Regions from separate parts of the Scandinavium tedordense genome, predicted to be linked through region 2. Evidence: predicted binding sites of a transcription regulator. Region 2 holds the regulator's gene; the other holds the start of a gene.

Region 1 (6,008 bases), on a different contig from region 2:
GATGACGCCCACGGAATTGGTGTGTGCGGCGAAGAAGGGCGTGGGAGTTGTTCCGTCCAGCAGGTGAAACCCGATTTGCTGGTGGTGACTTTTGGTAAAGCCTTCGGCCTGAGCGGCGCGGCGGTGCTGTGTAGCGAAGACGTTGCGGATTATCTGCTGCAGTTCGCTCGCCACCTGATTTACAGCACCAGTATGCCACCTGCCCAGGCGGTGGCGCTCAGTCAGGCGCTGTCGATTGTCCGTTCCGATGAGGGCGAAGCCCGTCGGCAGACGTTGAACCGCCACATCGCACGTTTTCGTCAGGGTGCAGAGCAGCTGGACATGCAGTTAACCGCATCGAAAAGTGCCATACAACCGTTGATCGTCGGTGAAAATATGCGTGCATTGCAGATGGCCGAACGGCTGCGTGACAAGGGCTGCTGGCTGACGGCTATCCGTCCGCCAACGGTCCCGGCAGGCACCGCACGTCTGCGGGTGACCCTAACGGCGGCGCACCAAACACACGATATTGACACGCTGCTGGAGGTGCTGCATGCCGCCCGTGAATAAACCAGCGATCGCGGCGGCGTTCGGTCGCGCCGCCAGCCAATATCAGCAGCATGACGAGCTGCAACGCCAGAGCGCTGCGGCGATGCTCGCTCAGCTTCCTCAACGGCCATTCGAACAGGTGCTGGACGCAGGCTGTGGTCCGGGCAGCATAAGCCGTGTCTGGACCGAGGCCGGGAGCAACGTCACGGCGCTGGATTTATCGCCGCAGATGCTGGCTGAAGCCGAGCGGCAACATTCGGCGCAGCACTACGTGCAGGCAGATATCGAAGCCATGCCGCTTGCCGATAGGCAGTTTTGCCTGGCGTGGAGCAATCTGGCGGTGCAGTGGTGTGAATCGCTGGCGTCAGCGCTGCGGGAATTACATCGCGTGGTGCGTCCGGGGGGGCTGGTGGCGTTTAGCACGCTGGTGGCCGATTCGCTGCCGGAGCTGAACCTGGCGTGGCAGGCTATTGACCGCCAGCCGCATGCCAATCGATTCTTAACGCAGGATGAGATTCTTTCGGCGCTTGAGGGCTATCGCTGTCAGCAACATATCCACACCTTAAGCGTTACGTTTGAAGACGCGCTGAGCGCCATGCGTTCGCTGAAAGGCATTGGTGCGACGCATCTGCACGAAGGCAGGACGGCGCAAACCCTGACTCGCCACCATTTGCAGCAGCTTCAACTGGCATGGCCCAAACAAAACGGGCGCTGCGCCCTGACGTACCATATTTTTACAGGAGTGATTGAACGTGACTGAACGTTATTTTGTCACCGGGACTGATACCGAAGTCGGGAAAACCGTGGCCAGCTGTGCGCTTTTACAGGCCGCAAACCGGGCGGGATTTCGTACTGCAGGGTTTAAACCGGTGGCTTCCGGAAGCGAAATGACCGCCAACGGACTGCGCAATACCGATGCGCTGGCCTTACAGCGCAACAGCGGTCTGACGTTGAACTACGACGAAGTCAATCCGTACACCTTCGCCGAGCCGACATCGCCGCATATCGTGAGCGAGGATGAAGGGCGGCCGATAGATGCCCATACGCTGTCTGCCGGGTTACAGGCGCTGTCGCATAAGGCGGATTGGGTGCTGGTAGAAGGTGCGGGTGGCTGGTATACGCCGTTGGCGGCCGACTGGACGTTTGCCGATTGGGTACAGGCCGAGCGGCTGCCGGTGATTCTGGTGGTCGGCGTTAAGCTCGGGTGCATCAACCATGCGCTGCTGACTGCTCAGGCGATAGCGCAGGCGGGATTGCCGCTTGTGGGCTGGATTGCCAATGACGTTATCCCGCCAGGCAAACGCCATGCGGAATATCTGGCGACCTTAACGCGTCTGCTCCCCGCACCGTTGCTCGGCGAGATCCCGTACCTGGAGCACGGGCCAGAAGCCGCCGAACCGGGACAATATCTCGACCTTAGGGCGCTTCGTCCTGCGTCATAAATTGCTCTAACAGCCGGGTGTCGAGCTGATCGACCGCGCCCTGCGCGACGTTACGCCCGCGATGCAGCAGGCAAAATTTGTCTGCCACCCGGCGAATAAAAGGCAGGTGCTGTTCAGCAAGCAGCACCGTCAGACCCAGATCGCGATTCAGGCGAAGCAGGCATTCCCCAAGCTTGTGCATAAATCCCTGACCCATGCCGCGCGTCGGTTCATCGAGGATCAGCAATTTCGGTTTGGTGACCATTGCGCAGGCCAACGCCAGTTGGTATTGATCGTCGTCCGACATGAGTGCGCCTTTGACGTGGCGTAGCGGATACAAATCTGGCATCAGGTCGAAGATATCGCTGCCAATAGCGCCGGAGCCTTCATGGCCCGCCTTCATCGCAATCTGCAAATTTTCCTCTACCGTCATCTGCGAGAAAATACGCTTATCCTGCGTCACATAGCCAATGCCCATGGCTGCCCTTAGCGGCGGCGAGAGCATCAATAGATCGCGCGGCGGCCCGCTGACATCCTGCCAGACCATGGTACCGCTTTCGATAGCCTGAAAGCCCGCAATGCAGTTAACCAGCGTGGTTTTTCCCATGCCGGGCAACCCCAGCACGCAGGTGCACTTTCCGGGCGTGAGGTCGAGGCTGAGATTCCACAGAATATGCTGACTTCCGTAATAGTGATTCACTGCGCGTAAACTCAACATCGGCTTCTCCTTCGGTGTGGCCGTCAGCGGCGATAGGATTCTGCAAATCCCTTGCCAGAAGAGAGATGCCGCTGCGGAATGACGCATATTTCGGATTTAACTCTTAAATCAGCCCATTGAGATGGCGTCAGAACGCAGCCGCTGCACTTTGTCAGTGCTCCAGTGGAGTCAACATGTCGGCTGGTGGTGCAGTGCAGATACTGATTTTGTGAGCAATATCTCATCAAAAAATAAGGGCACATTTAGATGATTAAAGACAAAAAAGAGCGATAAAAAATTTTTACTGGAGCCTTTTGCGGTGCCGGTGCGTTTTGCGCGAGTGGCAGGGGAGTTGGGCTGCAGGTAGTTATCCACCATTCCTGTGGATAACCATGTGCATTAGAGTTAGAAAACTCACGGTAGGCGAGAGAAGACGCGGCCTGCGTCCAAATTGATGCGAAACGCGGCTTTTCGATATTTTCTTTTTTTATCAATCACTTCGATAAAAGCAATGTCTGTAAGAAAAGTGTCACTGACTGCCATAAAAGATTCATTACGCATCTTGACAAATGTTAAATGTGGGAATGTTCTGGGGATAACCTGCTGCGTCTGGTGTTTTATCTCGTCGCAGGGGAAATTTGCCCCGCAGTTGCTCGCCCGTGGAACCGGTAACACAAATACGATAATGCGTTACTGTTTTTTTATCCAGTATTTATTATTGGCAAATTTTGGTGCGGCGAGTAGAATTAATCGTCTGCCCGTTTCCCCTTCATCAGGTTGTCGTTAATGAGTAAACCGTTAAAACTGCATTCCTCTTTCAAACCCTCTGGCGATCAGCCTGAGGCCATTCGTCGTCTGGAAGAAGGGCTTGAAGATGGTCTGGCGCACCAAACGCTGCTCGGCGTAACCGGCTCAGGGAAAACGTTTACTATCGCTAACGTCATCGCTGACCTTCAGCGCCCGACGATGGTGTTGGCACCGAATAAAACGCTGGCGGCTCAGCTGTACGGCGAGATGAAAGAGTTCTTCCCTGAAAACGCAGTCGAGTTTTTCGTCTCCTACTACGACTACTACCAACCGGAAGCCTACGTCCCAAGCTCAGATACCTTTATCGAAAAAGACGCCTCTGTGAACGAGCACATCGAACAGATGCGTCTTTCTGCCACCAAGGCACTGCTTGAACGCCGTGACGTGATTGTGGTGGCGTCTGTGTCCGCTATCTACGGCCTGGGTGACCCGGACCTGTATCTGAAGATGATGCTGCACCTGACGGTGGGAATGATAATCGACCAGCGTTCGATTCTGCGTCGTCTCGCCGAGCTGCAATACGCCCGTAACGATCAGGCTTTCCAGCGTGGCACGTTCCGCGTGCGCGGTGAAGTTATCGACATCTTCCCGGCGGAATCTGACGACATTGCACTGCGCGTGGAGCTGTTCGACGAAGAAGTTGAGCGACTGTCGCTGTTTGACCCGCTGACCGGCCATCTTGAATCAACCATTCAGCGCTTTACCGTCTACCCGAAAACGCACTACGTCACGCCGCGTGAGCGCATTGTGCAAGCCATGGAAGAGATCAAAGTTGAGCTGGTCGACCGTCGCAAAGTGCTGCTGGAAAATAACAAGCTGCTGGAAGAGCAACGTCTTTCCCAGCGTACCCAGTTTGATTTGGAAATGATGAACGAGCTGGGCTACTGCTCGGGCATTGAAAACTACTCGCGCTATCTTTCCGGGCGTGGTCCGGGCGAGCCACCGCCGACGCTGTTTGATTACCTGCCTGCCGACGGCCTGCTGGTTATCGACGAATCCCACGTGACCGTGCCGCAGATTGGCGGTATGTATCGCGGTGACCGGGCGCGTAAAGAGACGCTGGTAGAGTACGGTTTTCGTTTGCCGTCGGCACTGGATAACCGCCCGATGAAGTTTGAAGAGTTTGAAAGCCTGGTACCGCAGACTATTTATGTGTCGGCCACGCCAGGCAACTACGAGCTTGAAAAATCGGGTGATGAAATCGTCGACCAGGTGGTGCGCCCGACGGGATTACTGGACCCAATTATCGAAGTACGCCCGGTCGGGACACAGGTGGATGATTTGCTGTCAGAAATTCGTCTGCGTGTCGCCATCAATGAACGCGTACTGGTCACCACGCTGACCAAACGGATGGCCGAAGACTTAACGGAATATCTGGAAGAGCACGGTGAGCGTGTGCGCTATTTGCACTCCGATATCGACACCGTCGAGCGGATGGAAATCATCCGTGATTTGCGCCTCGGAGAGTTTGATGTACTGGTGGGGATCAACCTGTTAAGGGAAGGTCTCGATATGCCAGAAGTCTCGCTGGTGGCGATACTGGACGCTGATAAAGAGGGCTTCCTGCGTTCCGAGCGCTCGTTGATTCAGACCATTGGCCGTGCCGCGCGTAACATCAATGGAAGGGCGATTCTTTACGCCGACAGAATTACCAACTCGATGGCGAAAGCGATGGGTGAAACCGAGCGACGTCGTGAGAAACAACAGGCCTATAACGAAGAAAATGGCATAGTGCCGCAGGGCCTGAACAAGAAAGTTGTTGATATTCTGTCGTTGGGTCAGAGCCTGGCGAAAACGCGCGGTAAAGGTCGAGGCAAGTCGAAGTCAGCAGAAGTCACGCAGGCTGCGGAACTGTCACCGAAAGCGCTACAGCAGAAAATCAACGAGCTGGAGGCGCAGATGATGAAACACGCGCAGAACCTCGAGTTCGAAGAAGCGGCAGAGGTGCGCGACCGCCTGCATCAGCTGCGCGATCTGTTTATCGCTGCATCGTAATCTATTGATATTACACGCCGAACGCATTTCTACAATAATTCGAGTTACAGGCAGACGGTAAGTCTGTGAGTCCCCAGGCGCTTACATAAGTCAGTGACTGGGGTGAGCAGGCGCGGCCAACGCACCTGTCACTTGAAGTATGAAGGGGATGTCTTAATGTTGCGTTAATCTTCGTAGTCCAAACTGTCCTCTCTTTACTGAGGATAGCGCCATGCAAAAAGATAATTTCGTCACCACTCTGACCGTACTCGTTTCCTTTTTGATCGTGATTGGTTTCTTTCACCAGTGGGTCCTGACGTACTGATTACCGCGTACGCCGTGGGAATTTAATCCACGCTTTCACACCAGGCCCTGGCTTTCTGTTATGCAGGAAGAACTGCGCGTCATGCAGCTGTGCGATGCGGGTGACAATACTTAATCCCAGCCCAATTCCGCCGTAACGGCTGTCCATTCGCACGAACGCTTTACTGAGTTCGCCGCTTTTCGCTTCATCAATTCCAGGCCCTTCGTCTTCGACGGCCAGCAAACCTGCCTCAATGGTCACGGTAATGGTGGAGTTT
Region 2 (6,008 bases):
GTAAGTCATCAGCACCGCCTGCTCGCGCGGCAGAATGATGATATCGCCAATGGTGTCTTTCTCGACCTCGAACTTGTTCATCTGCAATGCGTGGTCAATCAGCGCGCTGGCAGTGACAGACGGCACGGTGGCATCAGCCGCGTAGGGCACATTACGCATCAGCTGCAGGTAGCATTCCAGCTGTTCGGTCAGCTGTTCGCGGGTCAGAGAGCGTTGACGTGATGCCAGCAGCGCGGTACAGCACAGGTTCATGGCGTTAGCCGCGCCTGCGTTGTTAATACGCACCATCAGATCTTCGGCGATGTTATTCACCGTTGGCGTCAGCCATGCCGGGCGAATGGATTCAATCGGATCGATAGATTCGCGCCATTCCGGCACATGTTGGTTCAGGTAAGTCATCAGTGGCAATGGCTCGCCAAAGTTGACGTAACCCTGGCCGAGATTGCGCAGCTTACTTAACCCGCGCAGCATCTGCGGCAGGCTCTCTTTCTCTTTGGTCGCGCCACGCAGTTCTTTCGCGTAAGTCCCCACTTCCATCACGTGCTCATAGCCGATGTAGATTGGCACGAGGGTGATTGGACGAGTGCCGCCGCGCAGCATCGCCTGAATAGTCATCGACAGGGTGCCGGTTTTCGGGTCCAGCAAACGACCGGTACGGGAACGACCGCCTTCCACGAAGTATTCAACGGAGTAACCACGGCTGAACAGCTCACCGAGGTATTCACGGAACACGGTGGAATAGAGCTTGTTGCCTTTGAAGGTACGACGAATAAAGAACGCGCCCAGACGACGGAAAATCGGGCCGGCTGGCCAGAAATTCAGGTTGATGCCCGCGGCGATATGCGGCGGCACCAGCCCCTGGTGATAGAGCACGTAGGACAGCAGCATGTAGTCCATGTGACTGCGGTGGCAGGGGACATAAACAATTTCATGGCCGTCGTGAGCCAGCTGGCGCACGCGCTCGGCATTATTAACGTTGATCCCCTGGTACAAACGGTTCCAGGTGAAGCCCAGCACGCGATCGGTGAGGCGAATCATTTCGTAAGAGAAATTCGCTGCAATCTCTTCCATCAGGGCGACGGCGTTTTGCTGCGCTTTTTCATGGGAAATTTTCTTGCTGCGCGCTTCGTCTTCCACCGCGCGTGCAATCGCTTTGGACGCCAGCAGCTTGTTGAACAAGTCCTGACGCGCAGGCAGACGCGGGCCGACGGCAGCCAAACGCTGACGGGCAAAGTGAGTTCGTGCCACACGTGCCAGCTTTTGTGCAATAATTTTGTCGGTACCGTGCTCGGTGGCCATGCGGCGCAGCGAAACGGACGGTGAGAAACGCACGAAGCTGTCGCGACCGAGCCAAGTCACGGCAAAGAATTTCTGGAAGCCATTCATCATGCGCAGCGGTGGGTTTACTTCGCCTTTTTCGCGGCCCGGGGAACGTCCAAACATCACGGACACCGGTACCATCTGCACATCGAGCTCTGGGTTGCTGCGATGCAAATCCAGATAATTGTGGAACAGCTTGATAGACTCTTCTTTCGGCGTGTAATACGTAAATGCGCGCGGCCCGCCGTGAATGAACACGTAACGCGGCAGCTCGGTGCCGTCGATTTCGAGCGGCTCCAGCGGATCCGGAAGACCATGCGCCAGACATTGGGCGCGTAAAGTCAGCAGATCTGCCTTCGAGTTATACGGCAGAACGTACATAATAGGGCGTGAGGTATCGAGTCCCAGTTCCTCAGCAGGATTTGCCGGGATAGACTTACTTTTTACCAGCACGCTTAATGGTAAATTCAGTAATTTGTAGTAAATTCGTGGCCAGCCAGACATAAACGATGTAAAGCCTCTGGTTAATCATGCAAATGCGCCGCAAGGATAACAGAAAGTGCACAGAATATCTGTTCTACCGCGTCAGGCGCGCAGTGACATTGATGCTAAATAATGTAAAAGGTTCTTTTGATGGCAAATGATACCACCGGGTTAACCCGAATCGTCAAAGCAGCAGGTTACTCCTGGAAGGGATTTCGCGCTGCATGGCAAAACGAAGCCGCTTTTCGCCAGGAAGGCGTTGCTGCTGTTGTCGCCATCATTCTCGCCTGTTGGTTAGATGTGGATGCCATCACCCGAGTGTTACTGATTGGCTCAGTGCTTCTGGTGATGATAGTGGAAATTATCAACAGTGCGATTGAAGCGGTGGTTGACCGCATCGGGACGGAACGTCACGAATTGTCGGGTCGTGCAAAAGATATGGGTTCTGCCGCGGTGTTTCTGGCAATTGCTATCGCCTTATTCACCTGGGTAACGCTGCTGTGGTCGCATTATCGATAACGCCCGCAGAATTACGCAAACGTCTGGTTTTTTGTGCGTTTTGCGGTTCCAAATTCGCCATTAACTGTATATACTCACAGCATAACTGTATATACACCCAGGGGGCGGAATGAAAGCGTTAACGACCAGGCAGCAAGAGGTGTTCGATCTCATCAGGGATCACATCAGCCAGACGGGCATGCCGCCAACGCGTGCGGAAATCGCGCAGCGCTTGGGGTTCCGTTCCCCGAACGCGGCTGAAGAGCATTTGAAAGCGCTGGCACGTAAAGGTGTGCTCGAGATTGTTTCCGGTGCCTCACGCGGCATTCGTCTTCTGGTAGAAGAAGAAACCGGTATCCCGCTGATCGGGCGTGTTGCGGCGGGTGAACCTCTGCTGGCACAGCAGCATATTGAAGGCCACTACCAGGTCGACCCGGCGATGTTCAAGCCGAGCGCCGATTTCCTGCTGCGCGTCAGCGGAATGTCGATGCGTGATATCGGTATTCTCGACGGTGATTTGCTCGCGGTTCACAAAACGCAGGATGTGCGTAACGGTCAGGTCGTTGTCGCCCGTATCGACGATGAAGTGACGGTTAAGCGGCTGAAAAAACAGGGCAGCACTGTTGAGCTGTTACCTGAAAATAGCGAGTTTTCTCCGATTGTGGTCGATCTGCGTCAGCAGAACTTCTCCATCGAAGGGCTGGCAGTTGGCGTTATTCGCAACGGCGAGTGGCTGTAACGGGCTTTAGAAATCCTCAATAATTCACATGGCTTTCAGGCGTCCAGCGCCAGCACATTAGCCACGTAATCTTTGACGGGAAGAGTGGCGCTATTCTGGCGCCACTTCGTTTTACGCATTCACAATCACAGGTTTTCTCATGTCGCTCTTCACCACTGCAGACAAGGCATTGTGGCGTCTCGCGCTGCCGATGATTTTCTCAAATATCACCGTGCCGCTGTTGGGTCTGGTGGATACGGCGGTCATCGGTCATCTTGACAGTCCTGTTTATCTCGGCGGCGTGGCGATCGGTTCCATGGCGACCAGTTTCCTGTTCATGCTGTTGTTATTCCTGCGCATGAGCACCACCGGCCTCACCGCACAAGCCTACGGCGCTAAAGACCCTGTACGTCTGGCTCGCGCGCTGGTGCAGCCCTTGCTGCTGGCGCTGGGAGCGGGCCTGGTGATTGTTGTGCTCCGCACCCCTCTGATTGACTTGGCGCTGCATATTGTCGGCGGCAGCGATGCCGTACTGGAACAGGCGCGGCGTTTCCTCGAAATCCGTTGGTTAAGCGCGCCTGCGTCCCTGGCAAACCTGGTTCTGCTCGGTTGGCTGCTCGGTGTTCAGTACGCGCGCGCGCCGGTAATTTTGCTGGTGGTCGGCAATGTCTTAAACATCGTGCTCGATTTATGGTTGGTGATGGGCCTGCATATGAACGTGCAGGGCGCTGCGTTGGCGACGGCATGTTCCGAATACGCGACATTTTTCATTGGCTTGCTGATGGTGCGGCGCGTGCTTCACCTGCGTGGCATATCGCTGGATATGCTCAAAGAGGCCTGGCGCGGCAATATCCGCCGCCTGCTGGCGTTGAATCGCGACATCATGTTGCGCTCGCTGCTGCTGCAGCTCTGTTTTGGTGCGCTCACGGTATTTGGCGCGCGACTGGGCAGCGATATCGTCGCCGTGAACGCGGTGCTGATGACGATGCTCACCTTCACCGCCTACGCGCTGGATGGTTTTGCTTATGCGGTGGAAGCGCATTCCGGGCAGGCTTATGGCGCGCGGGATGACAGCCAGCTGTTGGACGTCTGGAAAGCGGCCTGCCGTCAGTCCGGAATTGTTGCTCTGGCCTTTGCGCTGATTTATTCCGTGGCGGGGGAGCACATCGTCGCCATGCTGACATCGATTACCCAGCTGCGCGAACTGGCCGATCGTTACGTCATCTGGCAGGTGGTTTTACCGGTGATCGGCGTGTGGTGTTATCTGCTCGACGGCATGTTTATCGGTGCGACGCGCGGGGCGGAAATGCGTAACAGCATGGCGGTGGCGGCTGCCGGTTTTGCCCTCACGCTGTTGACGGTGCCGGTGTTGGGCAATCACGGATTGTGGCTGGCGCTGGCGGTATTCCTGGCGCTGCGCGGGCTGTCTCTGGCATGGATTTGGCGACGTCACTGGCAGCAAGGAACGTGGTTTTCGTAACGACTTTATTTCAGTCGGTGGTTAAAGATTCTGAATAATCCCCGGATGGCGAAATGCTTACCTATACTCTTTATCACGTCCAGCAGAAAACGGTGTTAACGGACGACGTATCTTCACTCTGCACCACCGAACTGATGAGGAATAGATCATGAATAAAGACGAAGTCGGCGGCAACTGGAAACAGCTGAAAGGTAAAGTGAAAGAGAAATGGGGTAAGCTCACCGATGATGACTTTACGGTTATCGAAGGTAAGCGTGACCAGCTGGTCGGGAAAATCCAGGAGCGTTACGGATACGCAAAAGATCAGGCCGAGGACGAGGTCAAAGACTGGGAAACCCGCAACGATTATCGCTGGTAAACAAACGCACTACCCGTGCGTACAAGGAAGTACAACCCTCGGGGCGGCTTAAGGCCGCCCACTCTTTTTGTCGCGCTTACTTTTGACCGGGCTTTCGTTTGATTTGAATTGTATGGTCATGACCACAGCAGTCCTGCGTGCGGCAAGCTTCCACTTCAACACACCCTAAGCACAGCCCATGCGCTTCAATCACATTATGACGCAGCGCAAACCCCATGCGGGCTGCCAGCGTATGCATAATGTCTTCCACTCCGTCAGCCGCTTCTTCCTTCACCACGCCACAGCGATCGCAAATAAACATCGCCGACGTATGCGACGGTTTATCAAACAGATGGCACAGCACGTAGCTATTGGTCGATTCCACCTTATGCACAAACCCTTGCTCGAGTAAAAACTCCAGCGCGCGATAAACGGTGGGCGGCTTCGCCTGCGGCTCACTGACTTTCAGCAGGTCCAGCAGGTCGTACGCGCTGATTGCACCTTTTTGTATGGTCATCAGGCGTAATACTTCGAGGCGTTGCGGTGTCAGACGAACGCCACGTTGTGCGCAAAGCCTTTCGGCCTGCACGAGCATGTCTTGTGGAGTGGTCTGGTCCATAGGCGCCTCGAATCGGGTGTAAAGTAAACGCCTACTTTATCATGTTATGGCCGAAACGCCGATAACCTGCAGGGTATGCTATACCTGACGCATCACTACCTGAGGGAACACCATGAAAAGACCAGACTGTATTCGACACTGGCGCGAGCTGGAAGAGCCTGATAACGCCGGTTATCCCGATAGCAAAGAGCTGTTTTCCGTTGGCGCGCCGCTGGCTCGCAAGCTGGGCCTGATGCGTCTTGGCATTCACCATGAACGTCTTTCACCCGGCCGACGTACCTCTTATCCCCACGCCGAAAGCGATGAAGAAGAGTTTATTTATGTGATTGAAGGCCGCCCTCAGGCGTGGATCAACGGCTACCTCTGGCAGCTGGAACCGGGCGACAGCGTGGGATTCCCGTCAGGCACTGGTGTCTGCCACACCTTCATCAATAATACTGAGGAAGAGGTGGAGTTACTGGTCGTCGGAGAAGTGAATAAAAAGCACAACCGGATATATTATCCGCTGAATCCAGAGTATGCCGCGACACGCCAGGATCGATGGGTGGACCAT

What was found. Region 2 encodes LexA, which represses DNA repair genes until DNA is damaged. Its sites were predicted from a motif close to TNCTGTATGTACATACAGNA; they were not measured.
Region 1: uvrB (excinuclease ABC subunit UvrB) is a predicted target of LexA. The motif match lies at 3,338-3,357, and genes of this name have one in related genera.

The regions. Positions count from the first base shown of each region.
Region 1 covers NZ_JALIGG010000057.1:387,203-393,210, forward strand. The annotation lists gene bioF (8-amino-7-oxononanoate synthase) at 1-549, shown strand, start outside; gene bioC (malonyl-ACP O-methyltransferase BioC) at 533-1,288, shown strand; gene bioD (dethiobiotin synthase) at 1,281-1,970, shown strand; gene MUU46_RS17760 (ABC transporter ATP-binding protein) at 1,945-2,667, opposite strand; gene uvrB (excinuclease ABC subunit UvrB) at 3,433-5,448, shown strand; gene pmrB (two-component system sensor histidine kinase PmrB) at 5,753-6,008, opposite strand, start outside.
Region 2 covers NZ_JALIGG010000047.1:72,716-78,723, reverse strand. The annotation lists gene plsB (glycerol-3-phosphate 1-O-acyltransferase PlsB) at 1-1,824, opposite strand, end outside; gene MUU46_RS02555 (diacylglycerol kinase) at 1,954-2,322, shown strand; gene lexA (transcriptional repressor LexA) at 2,432-3,040, shown strand; gene dinF (MATE family efflux transporter DinF) at 3,180-4,499, shown strand; gene MUU46_RS02540 (CsbD family protein) at 4,648-4,857, shown strand; gene zur (zinc uptake transcriptional repressor Zur) at 4,934-5,455, opposite strand; gene MUU46_RS02530 (cupin domain-containing protein) at 5,568-6,008, shown strand, end outside.